DNA from 3 places in the Sulfobacillus thermosulfidooxidans genome. Region 2 is predicted to be linked to each of the others. Evidence: riboswitches for the same ligand, from Rfam matches in the RefSeq annotation. Region 2 holds a riboswitch; each other region holds the start of a gene.
The links. A riboswitch is a leader RNA that binds a small molecule or an ion and turns the genes downstream of it on or off. The one in region 2 is predicted to bind fluoride.

Region 1: it holds a riboswitch for fluoride, as region 2 does, so the genes downstream of both, AOA63_RS00220 (hypothetical protein) here and AOA63_RS16955 (respiratory chain complex I subunit 1 family protein) in region 2, are expected to answer to the same signal.
Region 3: it holds a riboswitch for fluoride, as region 2 does, so the genes downstream of both, AOA63_RS12190 (3-phosphoshikimate 1-carboxyvinyltransferase) here and AOA63_RS16955 (respiratory chain complex I subunit 1 family protein) in region 2, are expected to answer to the same signal.

Annotation. Positions count from the first base shown of each region.
Region 1 is NZ_LGRO01000001.1:44,839-50,347, forward strand. It holds gene glmM (phosphoglucosamine mutase) at 1-314, shown strand, start outside; gene glmS (glutamine--fructose-6-phosphate transaminase (isomerizing)) at 543-2,360, shown strand; fluoride riboswitch at 2,679-2,763, shown strand; gene AOA63_RS00220 (hypothetical protein) at 2,875-3,192, shown strand; gene AOA63_RS00225 (hypothetical protein) at 3,316-3,669, shown strand; gene AOA63_RS00230 (MerR family transcriptional regulator) at 3,702-4,310, opposite strand; gene AOA63_RS00235 (helix-turn-helix domain-containing protein) at 4,447-5,509, shown strand, end outside.
Region 2 is NZ_LGRO01000002.1:287,522-293,030, reverse strand. It holds gene AOA63_RS16970 (ribonuclease H family protein) at 1-62, shown strand, start outside; RNA gene rnpB (RNase P RNA component class A) at 128-478, shown strand; gene AOA63_RS16965 (GNAT family N-acetyltransferase) at 570-971, shown strand; gene AOA63_RS16960 (DUF190 domain-containing protein) at 1,175-1,552, shown strand; fluoride riboswitch at 1,558-1,644, shown strand; gene AOA63_RS16955 (respiratory chain complex I subunit 1 family protein) at 1,708-2,658, shown strand; gene AOA63_RS16950 (hypothetical protein) at 2,680-3,318, shown strand; gene AOA63_RS16945 (proton-conducting transporter membrane subunit) at 3,315-4,769, shown strand; gene AOA63_RS16940 (hypothetical protein) at 4,807-5,509, shown strand, end outside.
Region 3 is NZ_LGRO01000001.1:2,486,514-2,492,022, forward strand. It holds gene AOA63_RS12180 (acyl-CoA dehydrogenase family protein) at 1-141, opposite strand, end outside; gene AOA63_RS12185 (AMP-binding protein) at 147-1,685, opposite strand; gene AOA63_RS12190 (3-phosphoshikimate 1-carboxyvinyltransferase) at 1,663-3,036, opposite strand; fluoride riboswitch at 3,533-3,597, opposite strand; gene AOA63_RS12195 (alpha/beta hydrolase family protein) at 3,790-5,509, opposite strand, start outside.

The DNA.
Region 1 (5,509 bases), on a different contig from region 2:
TTTTAGCAGAGATTCGCCGACAAAATCGTCCGTTAGCGGAACTTGTGCGTGCAGTGGAACGTTACCCGCAAATATTGCGTAACGTAAGAATTGAAAAGACCGTGGCAGAATGGGAGAGTATTCCCGGTCTCGTTGAATTAGTCAAAGAGGCCGAAAAGAGTTTAGGTCGTGATGGGCGTGTTTTTATCCGGCCTTCCGGAACAGAGCCTTTGTTGCGTATTATGGTAGAGGGACGTGATCCTCAAGATATTAAAATGTGGGCTGACCGTTTAGAATCGGTCGTGCAGCATGCTTTGGAGTCGGCTAAGGCATGACCTGCATAGGGCCCAAATAGCGCCGGAACCTTTCGTTCGAGAATGACAGAAAGCGGAACATACCGTAGGTTTGAGACGAAAGGTTGACGAGGTGAGGGATCTCGAAGTCTTCGGCGGGTGACCTCCGGCTTCCCGACAGTCGTCAAATCACGAACAAAGGTCGTTTGTAAAGACGACACAAAAACGTGTAGTTGGGACCGACTCCAATCATATTGGAGGCGATGACAAGTGTGTGGCATTGTAGGATTCGTTGGGGAGAAAGACGATGCCCTCCCCTTTATTTTTAATGGACTAAAACGTTTGGAATATCGAGGCTATGATTCGGCGGGTATTGCGTTGGCTGCCTCATCGGGCATTGCTATTCAGAAGACTCGCGGAAAACTTGCGGCCTTGGGCGAATTATTGGCCTCCTTACCGTCGGGAGTTCCTTGTGGGATCGGGCATACCAGATGGGCCACGCATGGGCGGCCAACGGATGAAAATGCACATCCGCATACCGATTGCCGGGGAGAAATTGCAACGGTTCACAATGGCATTATTGAAAATTTCCAGGCCCTGCGTGAAGAATTAATTGCGAAAGGCCATGTGTTTCAATCAGAAACCGATACCGAAGTCATCCCTCACTTGTTAGAAGAATATGGTGGGGCTGAGGATTTAGAAGGAGCCGTGCGCAAAGCAGAAAGTCGATTAGAAGGGGCCTATGCCTTTTTAGCAATTTCTTCGAGGCATCCTGACCGGATTGTGGCTGTGCGGCGCACGAGTCCTTTAATTATTGGATTGGGCGAGGACGCCAATTATTTGGCTTCGGACTTTAGTGCCTTTTTAGCGGCGACCAAACGCGCTCAAATTCTAGAAAACGGCGATATGGCTGTGGTTACCCCGCGTTCTGTGACCATTACGAATTTGGCGGGGGATATGATTACTCGTCCTGTTATTACCGTGGATTGGGATATTAAGCAAGCGGAACGCGGTGGCTATGCGCACTTTATGTTAAAAGAAATTATGGAGCAGCCCGATGTTTGGGGAGACTGCCTTTTAGGGCGCATTCATGAAGACCAGGTGGTCGCCAAAGAAATAGGATTGACACCCGAGTTATTGACGAGGTTGCAACGGATTCAAATTGTTGCGGCCGGGACCGCCTACCACGCAGGATTAATCGGAAAATCTTTAATCGAACGGTTGGCGCGGGTTCCCGTCAATGTTGATGTCGCCTCCGAATTTCGTTATGCTCATCCGATATTAGATAAGGACACCATGGTATTAGCCATATCTCAATCTGGAGAAACGGCAGACACCTTGGCTTGCTTGCGGATGGCCCACGAGCAAGGCGTATTTACCTATAGTATAACCAATACGGTTGGGTCAACAGTGGCCAGGGAATCCGATGCGGTGGCTTACACCTTAGCCGGACCAGAAATTGCGGTAGCATCGACTAAAGCCTATACAACCCAAATTCTGGTTTTGACGCTGCTAGCTTTAGCACTCGCCCAAGTGCGCGGGAATCCTCGACCGGATCTGGTCCGGCGCATGTTACAGTTACCATTATTAGGACATAAAGTGCTCGAGCGGATGAACCAAGGGATTCAAGGTATGGCGGCGAAATTGGCTAAGATGCATGATGTGTTTTATATTGGCCGCGGGCTTGATTATGCCTTAGCGATGGAAGGACAGCTGAAGATTAAGGAAATCTCGTATTTACATGCCGAAGCGTATGCGGCGGGCGAACTCAAACACGGGACCTTAGCATTAATTGAAGAAGGCACTCCGGTCGTGGCGATTGTGACGGAACGGGAAGTAGCGGATAAGACGGTATCAAATATTTTGGAAGTGAAAGCCCGCGGTGCTGAAGTGTGGGGAATCGTTGATGATTGGTTGCCTCCTACTCTCCCTATTGACCACCGCATAGCGGTACCGATCGAGGAACCCCTTTTAGCCCCGGTATTGGCGGCGATCCCGTTACAACTCTTGGCCTATTATACGGCGGTGGCCCGCGGCCATGATGTCGATCAACCGAGAAATTTGGCCAAATCTGTCACCGTGGAATAAAGACCGTTCTGGTGAACAAGATTGTTTAATCACAAAAATCACGTTAACTGAACTAACAACAAATAGCTTGGGATAATATGGCACAGTTGAAATCACTGTCACGTTTCAACTGTGCTTTTGCTATGTGCGGGTGGAAATGGGTCGGATCATGAAGCCAAAGCCAAACGCCTGCAAAGGTTTTTGGAATTGCGGTGGAGTTTAGATCCAAGCCTCGTCCTTTAGGGCGAGGTAATTGACTGCGTGTTTATCCTCGTGGAAAGATGACACCACGAAATGCTTAGGAAGAGTCTTGTCGCCTTGAAATTTTGTACGATATACTAATCATATTGCAATGGAGTTCTGCGTTCTTTTGGTTGTGGCCAAAAGAAAAACTGTCCCCAGGACTAATGACTCCTACCCATACGGATTATATCCTTTGCTTGGGATGATCCATGAACGGGTGGGGGTCATATGTTTTGCGCCGTACATGCCAGGGAAAGCCTTGTAGAAAGGGTTGTGGTTAGGAGGACAAGAAATGAAAATGCGTCGTTCGGATTTAGGGCATGTTAAATCCTCTTCGAGGAATATGGCATCCAACCTGTGGTGGGTTATTCTGTTTATTCCTTTATTAGCTAATGGGGCTCTGGCTTTTATCATTATGCGCCGCTATTCAGATCTGGCTAGGGGGAATGATTGGGTCAGCTGGGCAGCTTTGTTATTTTTCGGCATGATCCCTTTAGGGACAATGTTTATGATTCACGGTTCTTTTTCTTCAGTGAAACGTTGGTGGCGACGGCGCAACTTGCGTGTCGTGAGCCCTCCCAAGAAGAATGGACCTGAATCAACAATATAAAACGCCTGATCGCAAGATGGCCTGCAGAAAAGATTCGGAGGGACAAATGGGGAACAATCATTAGTTCTTGTTGAGGGGTTTGTATCATATGACATAGAAAATCCTACAGAAGAAAGGCGGAGAATGTCTATTTTTCGAACCCATTCCCTGGAACTTTCCATGCTGTCAGCAGTCATCAGTACGGTATTGTTCTCGTGGTGGACAGCGAATTGGATGATTACATTTGTGCTTTTGGCACTAGGAACCGCCATATTATTAGCTGTTATGTCCTTAGTCCAAGGTCGGTTTGATCTCATGACGGCTATGATCGGGGCGACCGCTGGCGGTATGGTTGGCTCATTTGTCGTTATGGCAATTACGGTCACATGGATTCATGCTATGCATTCTCATCATGGAATGATGATTATGGATGACACCATGGCTCAAATGGTCGGAGCGACTTTGGCCGGATGGTTACAACCCGTTAACAAGCAATAATCCGGACGCCTTGAGGCGTCCGGACAGGGAACTTAACTACGAACCGAGGCTTGATCGGAATTTTTACCCCACCACTTTTGCCACCATGATTTGGATTGGGCTTGAGTTTGTTGTGATTTTTGAAGCATGTCCCGCATCTGAGAAACAATAAATTGATCGCGTTCCCTTGCCAATCGCGCATTCTGCATATCTTGTGTGTCCATATGAGATTTCAGTTTTTCAAAGGCTTCTGCCACCACGGCAACATTTTCTTCATATTTACGGTCTAAATCATCTTTGATCTGTTCTAATGACAGCCGCATGGCCTGGATTTCTTCTGATTGTTGATAAAGAACTTGTACCATAGCTTGAGCAACTTGTTGCGGTGTGCCTGCTGTGACTTGAGCCAGTTCCGTTTCCGTGGTTTCGACATTTCTGGGATAGAGTCTGCCCAATGTCTCTTCGACCATCGTGGCCGTTTGTCCATTGCGTAGGCCATCAGCAATGGTATGAAAAATTTCCACAGCTTCTTCAGGATACCGGCGTTGGCGACCTTTGCCAATGACGGGGACAAACTCACTGAACCGGTCACGGTAATAACGGACCGTGCTCTCAGGCAAATCGAGTCGTGAAGCAATTTCGGCAATCGTCACTGTATTCATTTTATCCTCCTTACATGTAGTGCCAGTAATACCAGTAAATACCATTTTTTAGGGAAACGCAATAGGTTGTTGCGGAAAAACCGCAAAATCTCTTTAGTGTCTAATATAATGAACATGAGTATGATATAATGACCTCATGAAACACAACTCATTGCACTCGATCGTCGCAACCAATTTGCGTAAATGGCGACAGACGCGGGGCCTAAGTGTTAACGAACTGGCCAAAAAGGCTAACATCGCCAAAGGAACTTTATCGCAGTTAGAACGCGGCTTGGCCAATCCGACTTTGGATACATTGTGGACTTTGTCTCAAGCATTAGGTGTATCGTTTGGGACGCTGATCACACCCGATACCGCGTCTTTTGGGGAAACGTTTGAGGTGGATGACCAGTTTGGGCAAACCTCTTTACTGGCGCGTGATCATGCGGATTTCGGCGTTGTCGAAACGTACCGAATGAATCTGCGTGCTCGTACCAGACGTGAAGCCAAAGCACATCCTCCCGGCGTATTTGAAGTTGTCACCGGAATTCGCGGGGACTGTCAGGTCGGTCCGCTAGATTCATTGCGGTTTGTTCATGCGGGCGATGTGCTCACTTTTTTTGCAGATCGTCCCCATGTTTATGAAACGGGTGAGGAGGGATGTGAAATCATGGTCGTGATTTTTTATCCGGAATTACCCCATAATATTTCATTAAAAGAGAAATATTTATCGTGGCCACTCGCATGGTCTATAAGTCACAATCAATTTCTGGAACACGTGTATACCGGATTACTGCCCGTTGCGATGGCGGATGAAGTGTTTAAGGCCAATTCTCAATCGTCCACTCACCGTACATTTCTCATAGAAATTGATGAAACCGCCTTTTACCGTTTTGCCATTTTGCCCATGGGACGCCCAATGGCTGATATGGAAGATTCCACCCGTGAATATCTCATCCGCTCATTTGAAGGGGAGGGGCTCATTATTGATTCAGATGAGACGCTAAAGGATTTTGAGAAAAACCGCACAAATCCACAATGGGCATGGCTCTATTTTCGTGACCAGCTGTGGACCCCGGAGCTCTTTGACATGATCACAGACAGGTTATTGCCGGGTGGACGGCTCATGGTGTCCACCCCTGTGCTGGATCCTTTTTCGGATTTGGCGAGTTATCAACGTAGCTACCTTTTATATCACTGCATGAATCAATTAAGTGAGT
Region 2 (5,509 bases):
ATAACGAAATGGCGGATCGATTGGCTGTGAAGGCTATGGAAGATCTGCGAAGCAAATTGTGACAGTCATCCCATTAACCATCAGTTGACGAAAGGACAGTTTGGCGTGATAATAAACATCCAAAGTGCGAGCTAACAAGATGACCGCGGGTGCTAATCCGAAAGGTGGCATCTGAGGAAAGTCCGAGCTGCATAGAGCAGGGTGCTGGATAACGTCCAGTGGGGGCGACCCTAAGGAAAGTGCCACAGAAAACAAACCGCCAAGGTCACTCTTGGTAAGGATGAAACGGTGCGGTAAGAGCGCACCAGAAGTCAGGTGACTGACTTGCTTGGTAAACCCCACCCGCAGCAAGACCGAATAGAGGCAGGATGAGGTTGCTCGCTGACTGTCCGGGTAGGTCGCTGGAGGCGTCAGGTAACTGGCGTCCAAGATAAATGGTCATCCTCGACAGAACTCGGCTTATTAGTTAACTCGCATCGCACCTACCTTCCGGTAGGTGTTTTTTCATCTTTAATATATTCTCGTCATGTTAACCCTATTCCTTATCTTAACCGTTTAGGAGCCTAGTAATGTACTTAACCTTATATCCTGACCCGTATATCGCAAAAGAGTCATTAGTACACGTGCTAGCCTATGCAGTAGGAAATCCCGAACAAGAGCATCTTGAGAGGGTAATGGCTGAAGTTTATACAGCTCCTGATGCATCATTATACATATTATGTGACGGGATCCATATTGCAGCCGTAATCGGGATCAAACATTTACCGGATTTTTCAGGACAAATTCTTCATATTGCTGTCGAAAAGAGCTTTCGTCACCAAGGATGGGGACGCTTCCTTATTGCCGAAGTGGTGAAGCGGGAACAATTGATCCGCGTCATGGCTGAGACGGATAGAGATGCCGTGGATTTTTATCGTCGTTGGTTGTGGGTTTATGATTTCTTCACTAGGCGAGAAATATCCGGGTGTTGAGCGCTTTTACTGCCTTTGGACGAGATGATGGCAGGATCAACCAGATATCTCAAGACTTAAAGGGGAGGCATAAGTGAAGAACACCGACAAGAAGCGACGCTGCGGCCCAAGGCAGGTAATCCCTAAAGCAATGGGGGCGATTGATTTTTTCCAAAGATTGTATGATGTGGTACAATAGCAAAAAAATAGGGAGACGAGACCGTATGGCAGTGAAAATATCGGGAGAAGCCCTCCGACTAAGGATTTTCATTGGCGAAGATGCGAGGTGGCATCATAAACCGCTATACCATGCCATTGTGTTGAAAGCACGGGAAATGGGTATGGCTGGAGCCACCGTGATGCGTGCATTAGAAGGATTTGGCCCGACATCCAGAATTCACACGGTCAACTTATTAGATTTATCCAGCGATATGCCGATTCTGGTGGAGATTGTGGATAGTAAGGAGTATGTCGAAAAGTTTCTCCCCGTTTTAGATACGATGGTGGACGCCGGACTGATTACTATTGACCCCGTGAAAGTGGTGAAATATACTCACAATCAGACAAACGATCCACACATCGATCGCGACAACTCGCAATAAATGCGCCATCACGGGGCGATGGATTCCGCCTTGGACCAGAGCATGGGTCCAGAACCTCCGTACATTGTGCGGATAATGATTCCTGCCAGATTTAATGTCCTGGCAGGATTTATTGTTGCCTTTTATCGCTGTCCCCATATAGGGAGGATGATACCTTGGTCAATGAATATGTGGCCCAACTCATACAAGTCCTTTTTGTTTTGGGTTTTTCCCCTCTTTTGAAAGGGATTATGGACCGCTACAAAGCGCGGTTGGCTGGGCGATATGGGCCGCCCATTTGGCAGCCTTATCGTGATTTGCGGAAATGGATGCATAAAGAGACAATCCGCACCACCCAAAGCTCATGGGTGTCGGAATGGGCACCCATCTTCTACTTTATTGCCCCAATCATTGTGGCCATGTTGATACCGGTGCTGACGACGTTTCCTCTACCGTTTGCTTGGATGGGCGATATGTTAGCCGGTGGCATGATTTTGGGAGGTGGGGGTATTGCTTTACTTTTTGCGGCTATCGACAGCGGAAGCGTTTATCCGGTTTTGGGTGTGAGCCGGATCCGGTTGATTGCGACGTTTACCGAACCCTTAGCCCTCCTTCTCGTGTTTATTGCAGCTCAAGCGGCAGGTGCAACCATACCGTTTGTGGTTAATCAGACGTTAGGCTCGCCACCGTGGGTATTTAGTCCCGCGCATATTCTCGTTATCGTGGGATGGTTCCTCTTTTTGATTGCGGAAAGTGGTCATATTCCAGTCGATAATCCATCGACGGCACAAGAGCTCTCCATGATTGATCCCGGACGGACATTTGAGTCGAGCGGCCTGGATTTGATGCTCTATGAATGGGGCGGCTGGATGAAATTTACGGTGTTGACCATCATTTTGATGAATGTGTTGGTCTCGCCATTTGGTCTCGCTCGCTCACTGGCCTTGTCATCATTAATTTTAGCGGTGTTATGGGTCATGGTGAAACTGATTTTCGCTGCTGGCGTGTTAATAACCATTGAGGTCAGTTTTGCCAAATTGCGTTTAATCCGCAATGTGGACTTTATTACTGCAGCGATTGTTCTAGCGATTATTGGTGCGGTGACTGCGGCATGGTCTTTAGTGTAAACGAAAGGAGGTGGGGCAAAGATGACCTTGAGCATGTGGCTGCGGTTAACAGCTTCCTTCATGTGGGCCTTTACTGTCATCGTCATTCTTGTCAAAAACAATCGGTCGGCAAGGATTTTATATCGTTTGGATGCCTTAGCCCAGGCCTCTCTCCTAGCGCTGTTAGCTCAAAGCCTGCATCAAAATGGGCTATGGATTTCCGCAGCCTTGGTTGTCATTGTCAAAGTGATTGTCGTGCCTTATGTGATGCATACGGGATCTTATGCGGTCGAACGCGATTACAGTGCCCAAAGCCGGTTCGGCATGGCGTTTGTGTTAATCATCAGTTTGACCGTAACCATTTTGGGCTTTTTGCTAGGAGAACAATTCCATGGCGATCATCCCGTCACTCAAGGGATTTTGTGGGCGGCATGGTTAGTGGCTTTTGTTCAGATGACGCTTCGCTATGAAATTTGGAGTGAAGCCTGGGGCTTGTTAAATTTTGAGGTCATTACCAGTACGCTCGCTATTGTGTTAGTGACCGCGTTTCCCCTGATCCCTGACATTTTGGCTGACGGGGTAGCGATTGGTATGGCTTTACTCTTGAGCGTTTATATGGCCCTGATGCGGGCCCAATATGATTCCGTCGACGTCAGAAAAGCGGGGGAATTAAAAGGATGAACGTGTGGATAAATATCTGGCCGCTGGCCATTTTATTGGGAGCCATCTTTATCGGCTGGATCCTTCCCGTGGAATATCTCCGGGCATTCAATGGACTCATCATTGTCCTCATGATCGCTTCTTTGTTCATGCCTTTATGGCATCTCTTTCATCCTGTCGACGCTTTGGCCTACTGGTTTGATATTACGGCAACCGTGTTTGGGGCTTTTGCCATTTGGTTTTCCGGTCCCTATATTGCGGTCGAGAGCGTCTTGCATGATTGGGATGGGCACCGCGTTAAAGGATATTATTTAGGCCTTTACACCTTTGTCGGTTCATTGATGGCGATGGCGTTATTGGCCAACTATCTGCTGCTTTGGGTAGCACTTGAGGTGGCGACATTATCATCTATCTATTTGGTGCAGACTTCAGGTACAAAGACGTCGCTTGAGGCGGCTTGGCGGTATCTAGTGGTGACGGAGAGCGGGGGATTAGCTGGTCTTCTCGGAACAATTTTGATTCTCTTGGGAAGTGCCAGGAATTTGGGCACGTGGGGATTGATGCCTTCTCCGACATCTTTGCCCGTCAACTCGACCATGGTCTTGGCCGGTATTATTTTGGCCGCAGTCGGTTATGGAGCCAAAGCCGGATTAGCGCCCTTTCACACATGGTTGCCGGATGCGCACAGTGAAGCGCCAGCTCCTGTATCGGCTCTATTATCTGGGGTGAAGTTAGCTGGAGCAGTCTTAATTCTTGATCGATTGTTTTCGCTTTCAGCCAGTGCCGTTCCAGCAGCTTGGCCTCATGATTTGTTATGGATTTTAGGCCTGTTATCGCTTATCATCGCGGCCAGTTTTGTGGCATTTCAAAAAGATCTCAAGCGTCTTTGGGCATACTCGAGCATCGAGCACATTGGCCTTATTGCTCTGGGTTTGGGCTTTGGGGGACTAGGCGTTTTAGGGGCATTACTGCACGTTTGGACCCATGCCATTAATAAAACGTTGTTGTTCTATAACGCAGGGACCGTCCGGCTCTATTATCATGGCGTGTCAAGCCTACCGGAAACCTCCGGTTTGTTAGAAAGTTCGCCATATACCGGCGGATTATTGGCCTTAGGGGCAACCGGAATTGTCGGATTGCCGCCCTTTGCCCCTTTTTGGAGTGAATGGCTCATTTTAATGGGAGGCATTGCGCAGGGATATGTGCTCATCACTGTTGTGGCGATTATTCTCCTTTTAGCCATCTTTGGCGGGATTACCTTAAAAATGCCGCGCTGGCTATTTACCCCGGGTGAATCGCGCAAAACCCGCGTTCATGAACCATGGCGATTGATCCTGCCCTCAATGACACTCGGGGTATTGGTTGTGATTGGAGGCATTGCTTTGCCGGGTCTTTTGCCACACATGTTTCATCATGCGGCTGCCATCTTGCGCTACAATTCGCCATCTAGCGTCTTGATGCCAAGAAATTAGACAATGAACAGGTCACGGTGAGAAGGGAGTGAGCTCTGTGGAACAGATTTGGGGCGAAGAAGAAGCGGTAAGCTGGCTTGACCACATTGTTCAACGAAGGCGCGAAGGGACCCTATTAGTTTTATTAACACCCGGTCCGGACGGAATATTGTGGGGAATTGGCCGCCACCCGGGATCCAAAGAATATGAATGGTGGGGTCTTTCTCACCCAAGGGAGGTTCCTAGACCATCTACAGCAGGAATCGGTGAATGGATCCATCTTCAAGAAGACATATCTCGCGATACCGCGTCCCAGGTAATCTGGGTTCCTCCCTCACATCCCGAACGGGTTGTACGCGGTAAGGGGATTTTTACCTATCCCTTGGGACCTGTTCATGGAGATGTGAGTGAAAGCCTGCGGTATGACCTGGCTGTGATGGGCGATGAAATTGTGCATCTGACGCTGAAACATGGTTATAAGCGTCGTCATATTACGACGTTGTGTCACGGAAAATCCGTATCCCAAGCCTTAGAACTCGTCGAACGCATGACAGCTACCTCATCATTTGCCCACCAATGGGCGTTTATGATGGCCGTAGAAAATGCGAAAGGGAAGATTGTTGACGAGGGCACCAAGATTTACCGATCTGTGGCTTTGGAAATGGAGCGATTGGCGTCCCATCTTGGCGATTTAGCCCTTTTAGCGTCCTCAACAGGATTGCCGGTGGCCCAGATGGATTATCTTCATCTGAAAGAACAAA
Region 3 (5,509 bases), on a different contig from region 2:
GAATCCCTCTTGGCGCAATTCTTGCCATATTTCAGGACCGCACGTTCCTAAATCCTCGATATCGCGTGCCAACTCTGGAGCCCGGTGAAAGACGAAGTGACGAACCTGTTGGGACAACTGTTCATAATCTGCAGAATGCATTGTTCTTAATCTCCTTTAGTCGACAGAGTGTCTGTGAATTGTTGCTTAAGCACATATTTTTGAATCTTGCCGCTGGCTGTGCGAGGTAAGGATTCTAATAGCCAGAGACGTTCTGGCCAGTAGATTTTGGCAATCCCCTTGTCCCTTAAAAACTCGGTAACTTCTTCTAAAGACAATGTGCTGTGGGGCTCAATGACACATGCCAAGCCAATGCGTTCTCCCAAACGCGGGTCAGAAATGCCAAACAACGCAGCATCCACGATTTTGGGGTGAGTATACAACATGTCTTCAAGGACTTTTACCGGAATCTTCTCTCCGCCCCGGTTAATTGCGTCCTGAACACGTCCAGTGAGATGCAAAAATCCCTCGGCATCCAGGTATGCCATATCGCCAGTATCAAAAAATCCTTCGTCGTTGAGCTTTCGCGTTCGTTCTTCAGGCTGGTTCAGGTAGGTGACAAAGGTGTAAGGTGTTTTCACATGTAAACGTCCTTCTTCCCCAGCTGCCCGGATGCGTCCTTGATCATCAACAATACGAAGATGGGTGCCGGGTAAGGGTTTTCCGTCGGTTTGCCAGCCTTTTTCGGGAGGATCTTCCGGTGTGGATACCGTTGCCAAACAGCACTCGGTGGAACCCCAAGCGCCTGACACATGGCACTGAAGGCGCTGGCGGGCTTGCGCGGCTAATTCTCGAGGAACCGGAGCCCCTGTCACAATAAAATAGCGTAGGGAGGAGATTGTTGGAGTGACATCTAACACATCTCGAAGAAATGGGAGAGCCGCCTGAATAAATCGGGGCTGGAAGCGTCTCATGATCTCTTTGATGTGAAGGGGATCCCAGCAGGCTTGATAAATCGCCGCACTGCCTAAATACCATGCTAACATCATGCCATAGAGAAACCCTGTTTGATGGGCAAGGGGGCTGGGAACCCAAACGGTATCATCAGCCCCAAGATGAAGGGAATCGGTGTGCGCTTGAAGGGCCTGAGCCAATGTTCGGTGAGTGTGAACGACACCTTTGGGAACCCCGGTGGTACCAGATGTGAATAGAATTTGGGCAGGAGAGTCGCTTTCCCAACGAAGGTCGGTCAGAGGAGCGCGATGGGCTAGTCCACCAAAATCGTGCCAAATTTGCCCTTTCTTTTCTGGATCGAGAAAAATTTGCTGCACATGAGGCAATTCAGCAAAAGCTACCTGGTAAAGTTTTTGGTAATCCGTTTTGCGCCATGTTTTCCATGCGATGACACAACGTGTCTTTGTTGTTTGGGCGATGAAGTGCAGTTCGTGGCGATTCAGTTGTGGCAGGACAGGACAAGGAATGGCACCGATGTTCCACAATGCTAAGGTTAAAACTGCAAACTCACGGTGGTTGGGCAACTGGTACATCACGACATCGCCCGCTTGGATTTCTCGGCACAAGAGTCCTTGGGAAACTTCCTTGGCCCATTGTCGTAGTTGACCATAGGAAAGAGGGTGCTCCGTATCCGGGGAATAAATAGCGGGTCGTTCGTCAGGGACTTGATTAAGGCGTTCCGGCACAATCATCAACATTTTGCCTCCTTGTGGATTGCAGATCCTCCCCAATAGAGTCTCTGAAGGTATCTGTAAAATCTTCGTCCACGACGTTGGCCTGAAGGCCTAAAGACTGCATCACATCAAGAAATTGAGGATAAGAAATGCGGTAGGCATACCCATGCGAAATCCGTGAAGGAGCATCGGCGTGACTAGCCGCTAAAGCCAATGCCATTAATACCCGATGATCATTGAAAGACGATAACTCGGTTCGATGAAGCCTTTTACCTCCATGAATGACCAGGGTGTTGCCGATTTCTTCAATATGTGCACCCATTTTTCTTAGCTGCAACATGGCTAATACGCGGTTCGATTCTTTATGCCGATTTGATTCGATGTCGGTGATGACGCTGCGACCGGAAGCTGCCGCTGCTAAAACAGCCAATACTGGAAGCAGATCGGGTGTATCGCGGACACTAACCGAAAAGGGTCGGATGTGTCCGTCGGATTCAGCCCATAAAGTGTCGGTTGCATCATGTCTGTGAAGTTTGAGGCCAATGTCCTCTAATAATTTAATAATGGTGCCTTCGGGATGATCTTGGGAGTCGCGGTAGGAGTGAATTTGAAGGCTTCCCCCATGTAAGGCGAGAAAAGCGAGTGGAAACGCCAGTGACGAAAAATCTGGCGGTGCCTGGTAATCCCTGGCTTTAAGACTCTGAGGGGCAATGATGAACTCATGGCGCTCCCAATCAACAGAACCTTTTAAACCGAACAGGGTCATCATGCGCCATGTCAATTGCACATAAGGTTCTTCCGCAACGGGCGGCGAGATGCGTAAAGATGTGGGCCTTGAAGCAAACGGTGATACCAGAAGAAGACTCGATGCCCACTGACTTAACAGTCCAGGAATGGTAATGTCTCCACCTTTTGGGGCACCTGGAAGGATGGTTACGGGCAATGAATAACCACGGGATTGCCAGGCAATGCCATATCGTGAGAAGGCTTGGAGTAGAGGTTTGAGGGGACGCCGACTTAAATTGGGCGAACCGATCATGGTGAGGGGATGAGGCGAGAGGGAGCACAGAGCGAGAAGAAATTGAGCGGTGGAACCGGAACTGCCAACTCTCACATAACCTCTTGGGGGAGAAAACGCTTGCCCCTTAACGTGATACCCCTCTGACACGTTGTCTATGGGGATCCCCAAATCTCGTAGAGCTCTTAAGGTATGGCGAACGTGTAAGGCAGTTGATGAACCGGAAATGACGGAGTGCCCGTGACTAAGTGCTGCGAGAATTAAGGCACGGTGTAAATGATATTTTGACGGAGGAACATCTAGGGATCCGGTGACTTCAGTGTGTAATGGGTTAACCCGTAACCAATGCATAATCGTACCCCCTTTACTCCTAGAATGGTTTCCATGACATATTGTGTTGCTTTTCTACCTTTAACAGGACCAGTCTTAATAAGACCCGTGGGATCAGTAAACACACCGGTGAAATCTTGCACCAGATAGGAAAAATCCGCGAAAAATCCATATCATTACATGGTGACATGCTCTTCATGCACATGTATTCATCGACTGATTTTTGTATTCCCATGAGCACAGAGCAGTTTTTTACGTGGAAATCCCGATTTGTTCCACGAACACGTCAACCCCATGATGTCGTAATCCTGGTACTGGGGCTCGTAATCAGTGCGAAGAATGATGTCTTACACTGTTGATCAAGTGTACTCACCGATTGCGAAATGACTATGGAATTGGAAAACTTTTACTAAGTGTAGCATAACATATCCAAAATATTCAACCAATGGCGCAAGTCCACGATGCATCCTATTATTACAGTAGTGAAAAAAGAATAAAAAATGACACCTCCTCCTATGTGGAGATAGGTGTCATTAGCTTAAAATTAAGCGGTTAATGGTCAACACCATGACCAATCAATTTAACGACATTGTACGTTATATAGACAACATTTGACAATATGTGGTCTGTCGCCCTCGTTGTGTAAGTATATTTTTATACCGGAACGCTGTCTATAATAGGACAATTTTTCCGAGTACAACCTTTCTGCCCTAGCCCAGATTTTCGATGTGTACCGGTTCAATGTCTTCCGGTAACGCAAATCCTAGAACACGGCTATAAAAATATAATTCGGCCTCTATAGCACGTTTGATATTGGGGGCCTGTCGAAAATCCATGTCCTTCTTCAGGAAAAGCGATGTAGGCCACCGGGACATGATTTTTCCTCAGCTTCTCAACCATTATTTCTGCTTGATTGGGAAGGACGATTTTGTCATCAAGACCTTGGAAAAAGATGACGGGGGTGTGGATTTGGCCCGCATGAAATAAAGGAGATCGTGCACGGTAGATGGCTTCTGCCTCCGGCCAAGGGCCGACCATACTGTCCATATACCGAGACTCGAATTTGTGTGTCTCACGAGCTAAAGCTCCGAGGTCACTGACACCGTAATAACTGGCGCCGGCCCGAAATACATCGCGAAATGCTAAGCAGGCTAAGGTGGTAAAGCCTCCCGCACTGCCTCCCCTAATCACCATGCGCTTCCCATCCACGAGTCCCTGCTCGGCTAAATATAAAGCGGCCTGTGTACAGTCTTCCACATCGACAACTCCCCATTGTCCGGCGAGTCGCTGACGATATGCGCGCCCATAACCGCTTGAACCGCCATAATCGATATCCGCCACAGCAAATCCGCGTGTGGTCCAATACTGCATGGCTAGCTGAAACAGTGGCGTGCCGCTGCTAGTGGGCCCTCCATGGCAAACCACAATCAGGGGCGGTTTTTCATCCGAAGGTCCTTCAAAGGCATGATTTTTAGGGAGATAAAACTGCATGTAAGCTTCTTGATTATGAGACGTTGGAAAGGTTAAGAAAGAGGGTACGCTGATATCTTCCGAATTCATGTTCATATTTTGTGAGTGTTTGATGATTTCAGGTTCTCTATGATTTTCATCCCACAACACTAAGGCAGCGGGTTCTTGCCACGAACCGGCAATCATCGCCACGCGCTGATTGTGGGTGACAGGTAAGGAAAAATACGTATACGACGTTTTGATTTCTGTCAAATTGTGGGTTTGGATATCAATCAATCCAAAATGCTTTGAACCATTTTCGGTATACACAGCGATAATTTGGTCTGGCGTTAAATAACCGTAAGTCGTGATACCAAAAACCCATGAGGGGATGGCAAAATCGGCAGCCATGGGGTATAACGGCTGAGCTGTGTCATTAACCCATTGATAGAGATTCCACCATCCACTTTTATCAGATATGAACGTGAGAACGCCCGTGGGTGAGAATATGGGTTGGACAATCGATTCGTTTGGTGAACCTTGAAGGCGCCGGGGCTGGATGATGTGGCCTTCTGGACTCAAATCAGCCAGCCAAAGTTCTGTTCCGTCCCACGGCATTTGGGGATGATTCCAGGCCAGCCATGTGAGCTGACGACCGTCTGGACTTAAACGAGGATCGCTATAAAAATCATGACCGGAAACCAACACTGTGCCGCAGTCATCGCCTTCGGGATTGATGCTGACAATCGTCGTCATGGCTTGGATGTCAGATAGCCTGTGATCTTCTCGAATCGCGATAATTCGGTGATGCACGCTATCAAAAATCATATCGGCATAGCGAATAGGGAGATCTATGGTGATCGGTTCGGGTTTTCCTCCCTGAATTTGACGATAGAGACGTTGGTCAGGAAAATTGCAAAAGAAAATGTCCCCATTATGGACAACATAAGCCCGCCCACCGTATTCATGCGCTCTCGTACGAGCGTTAAAACCAGGTGGTGTCATGTCTTGAATTTCTTGGGTACGTGGATCGAAACGTACAATG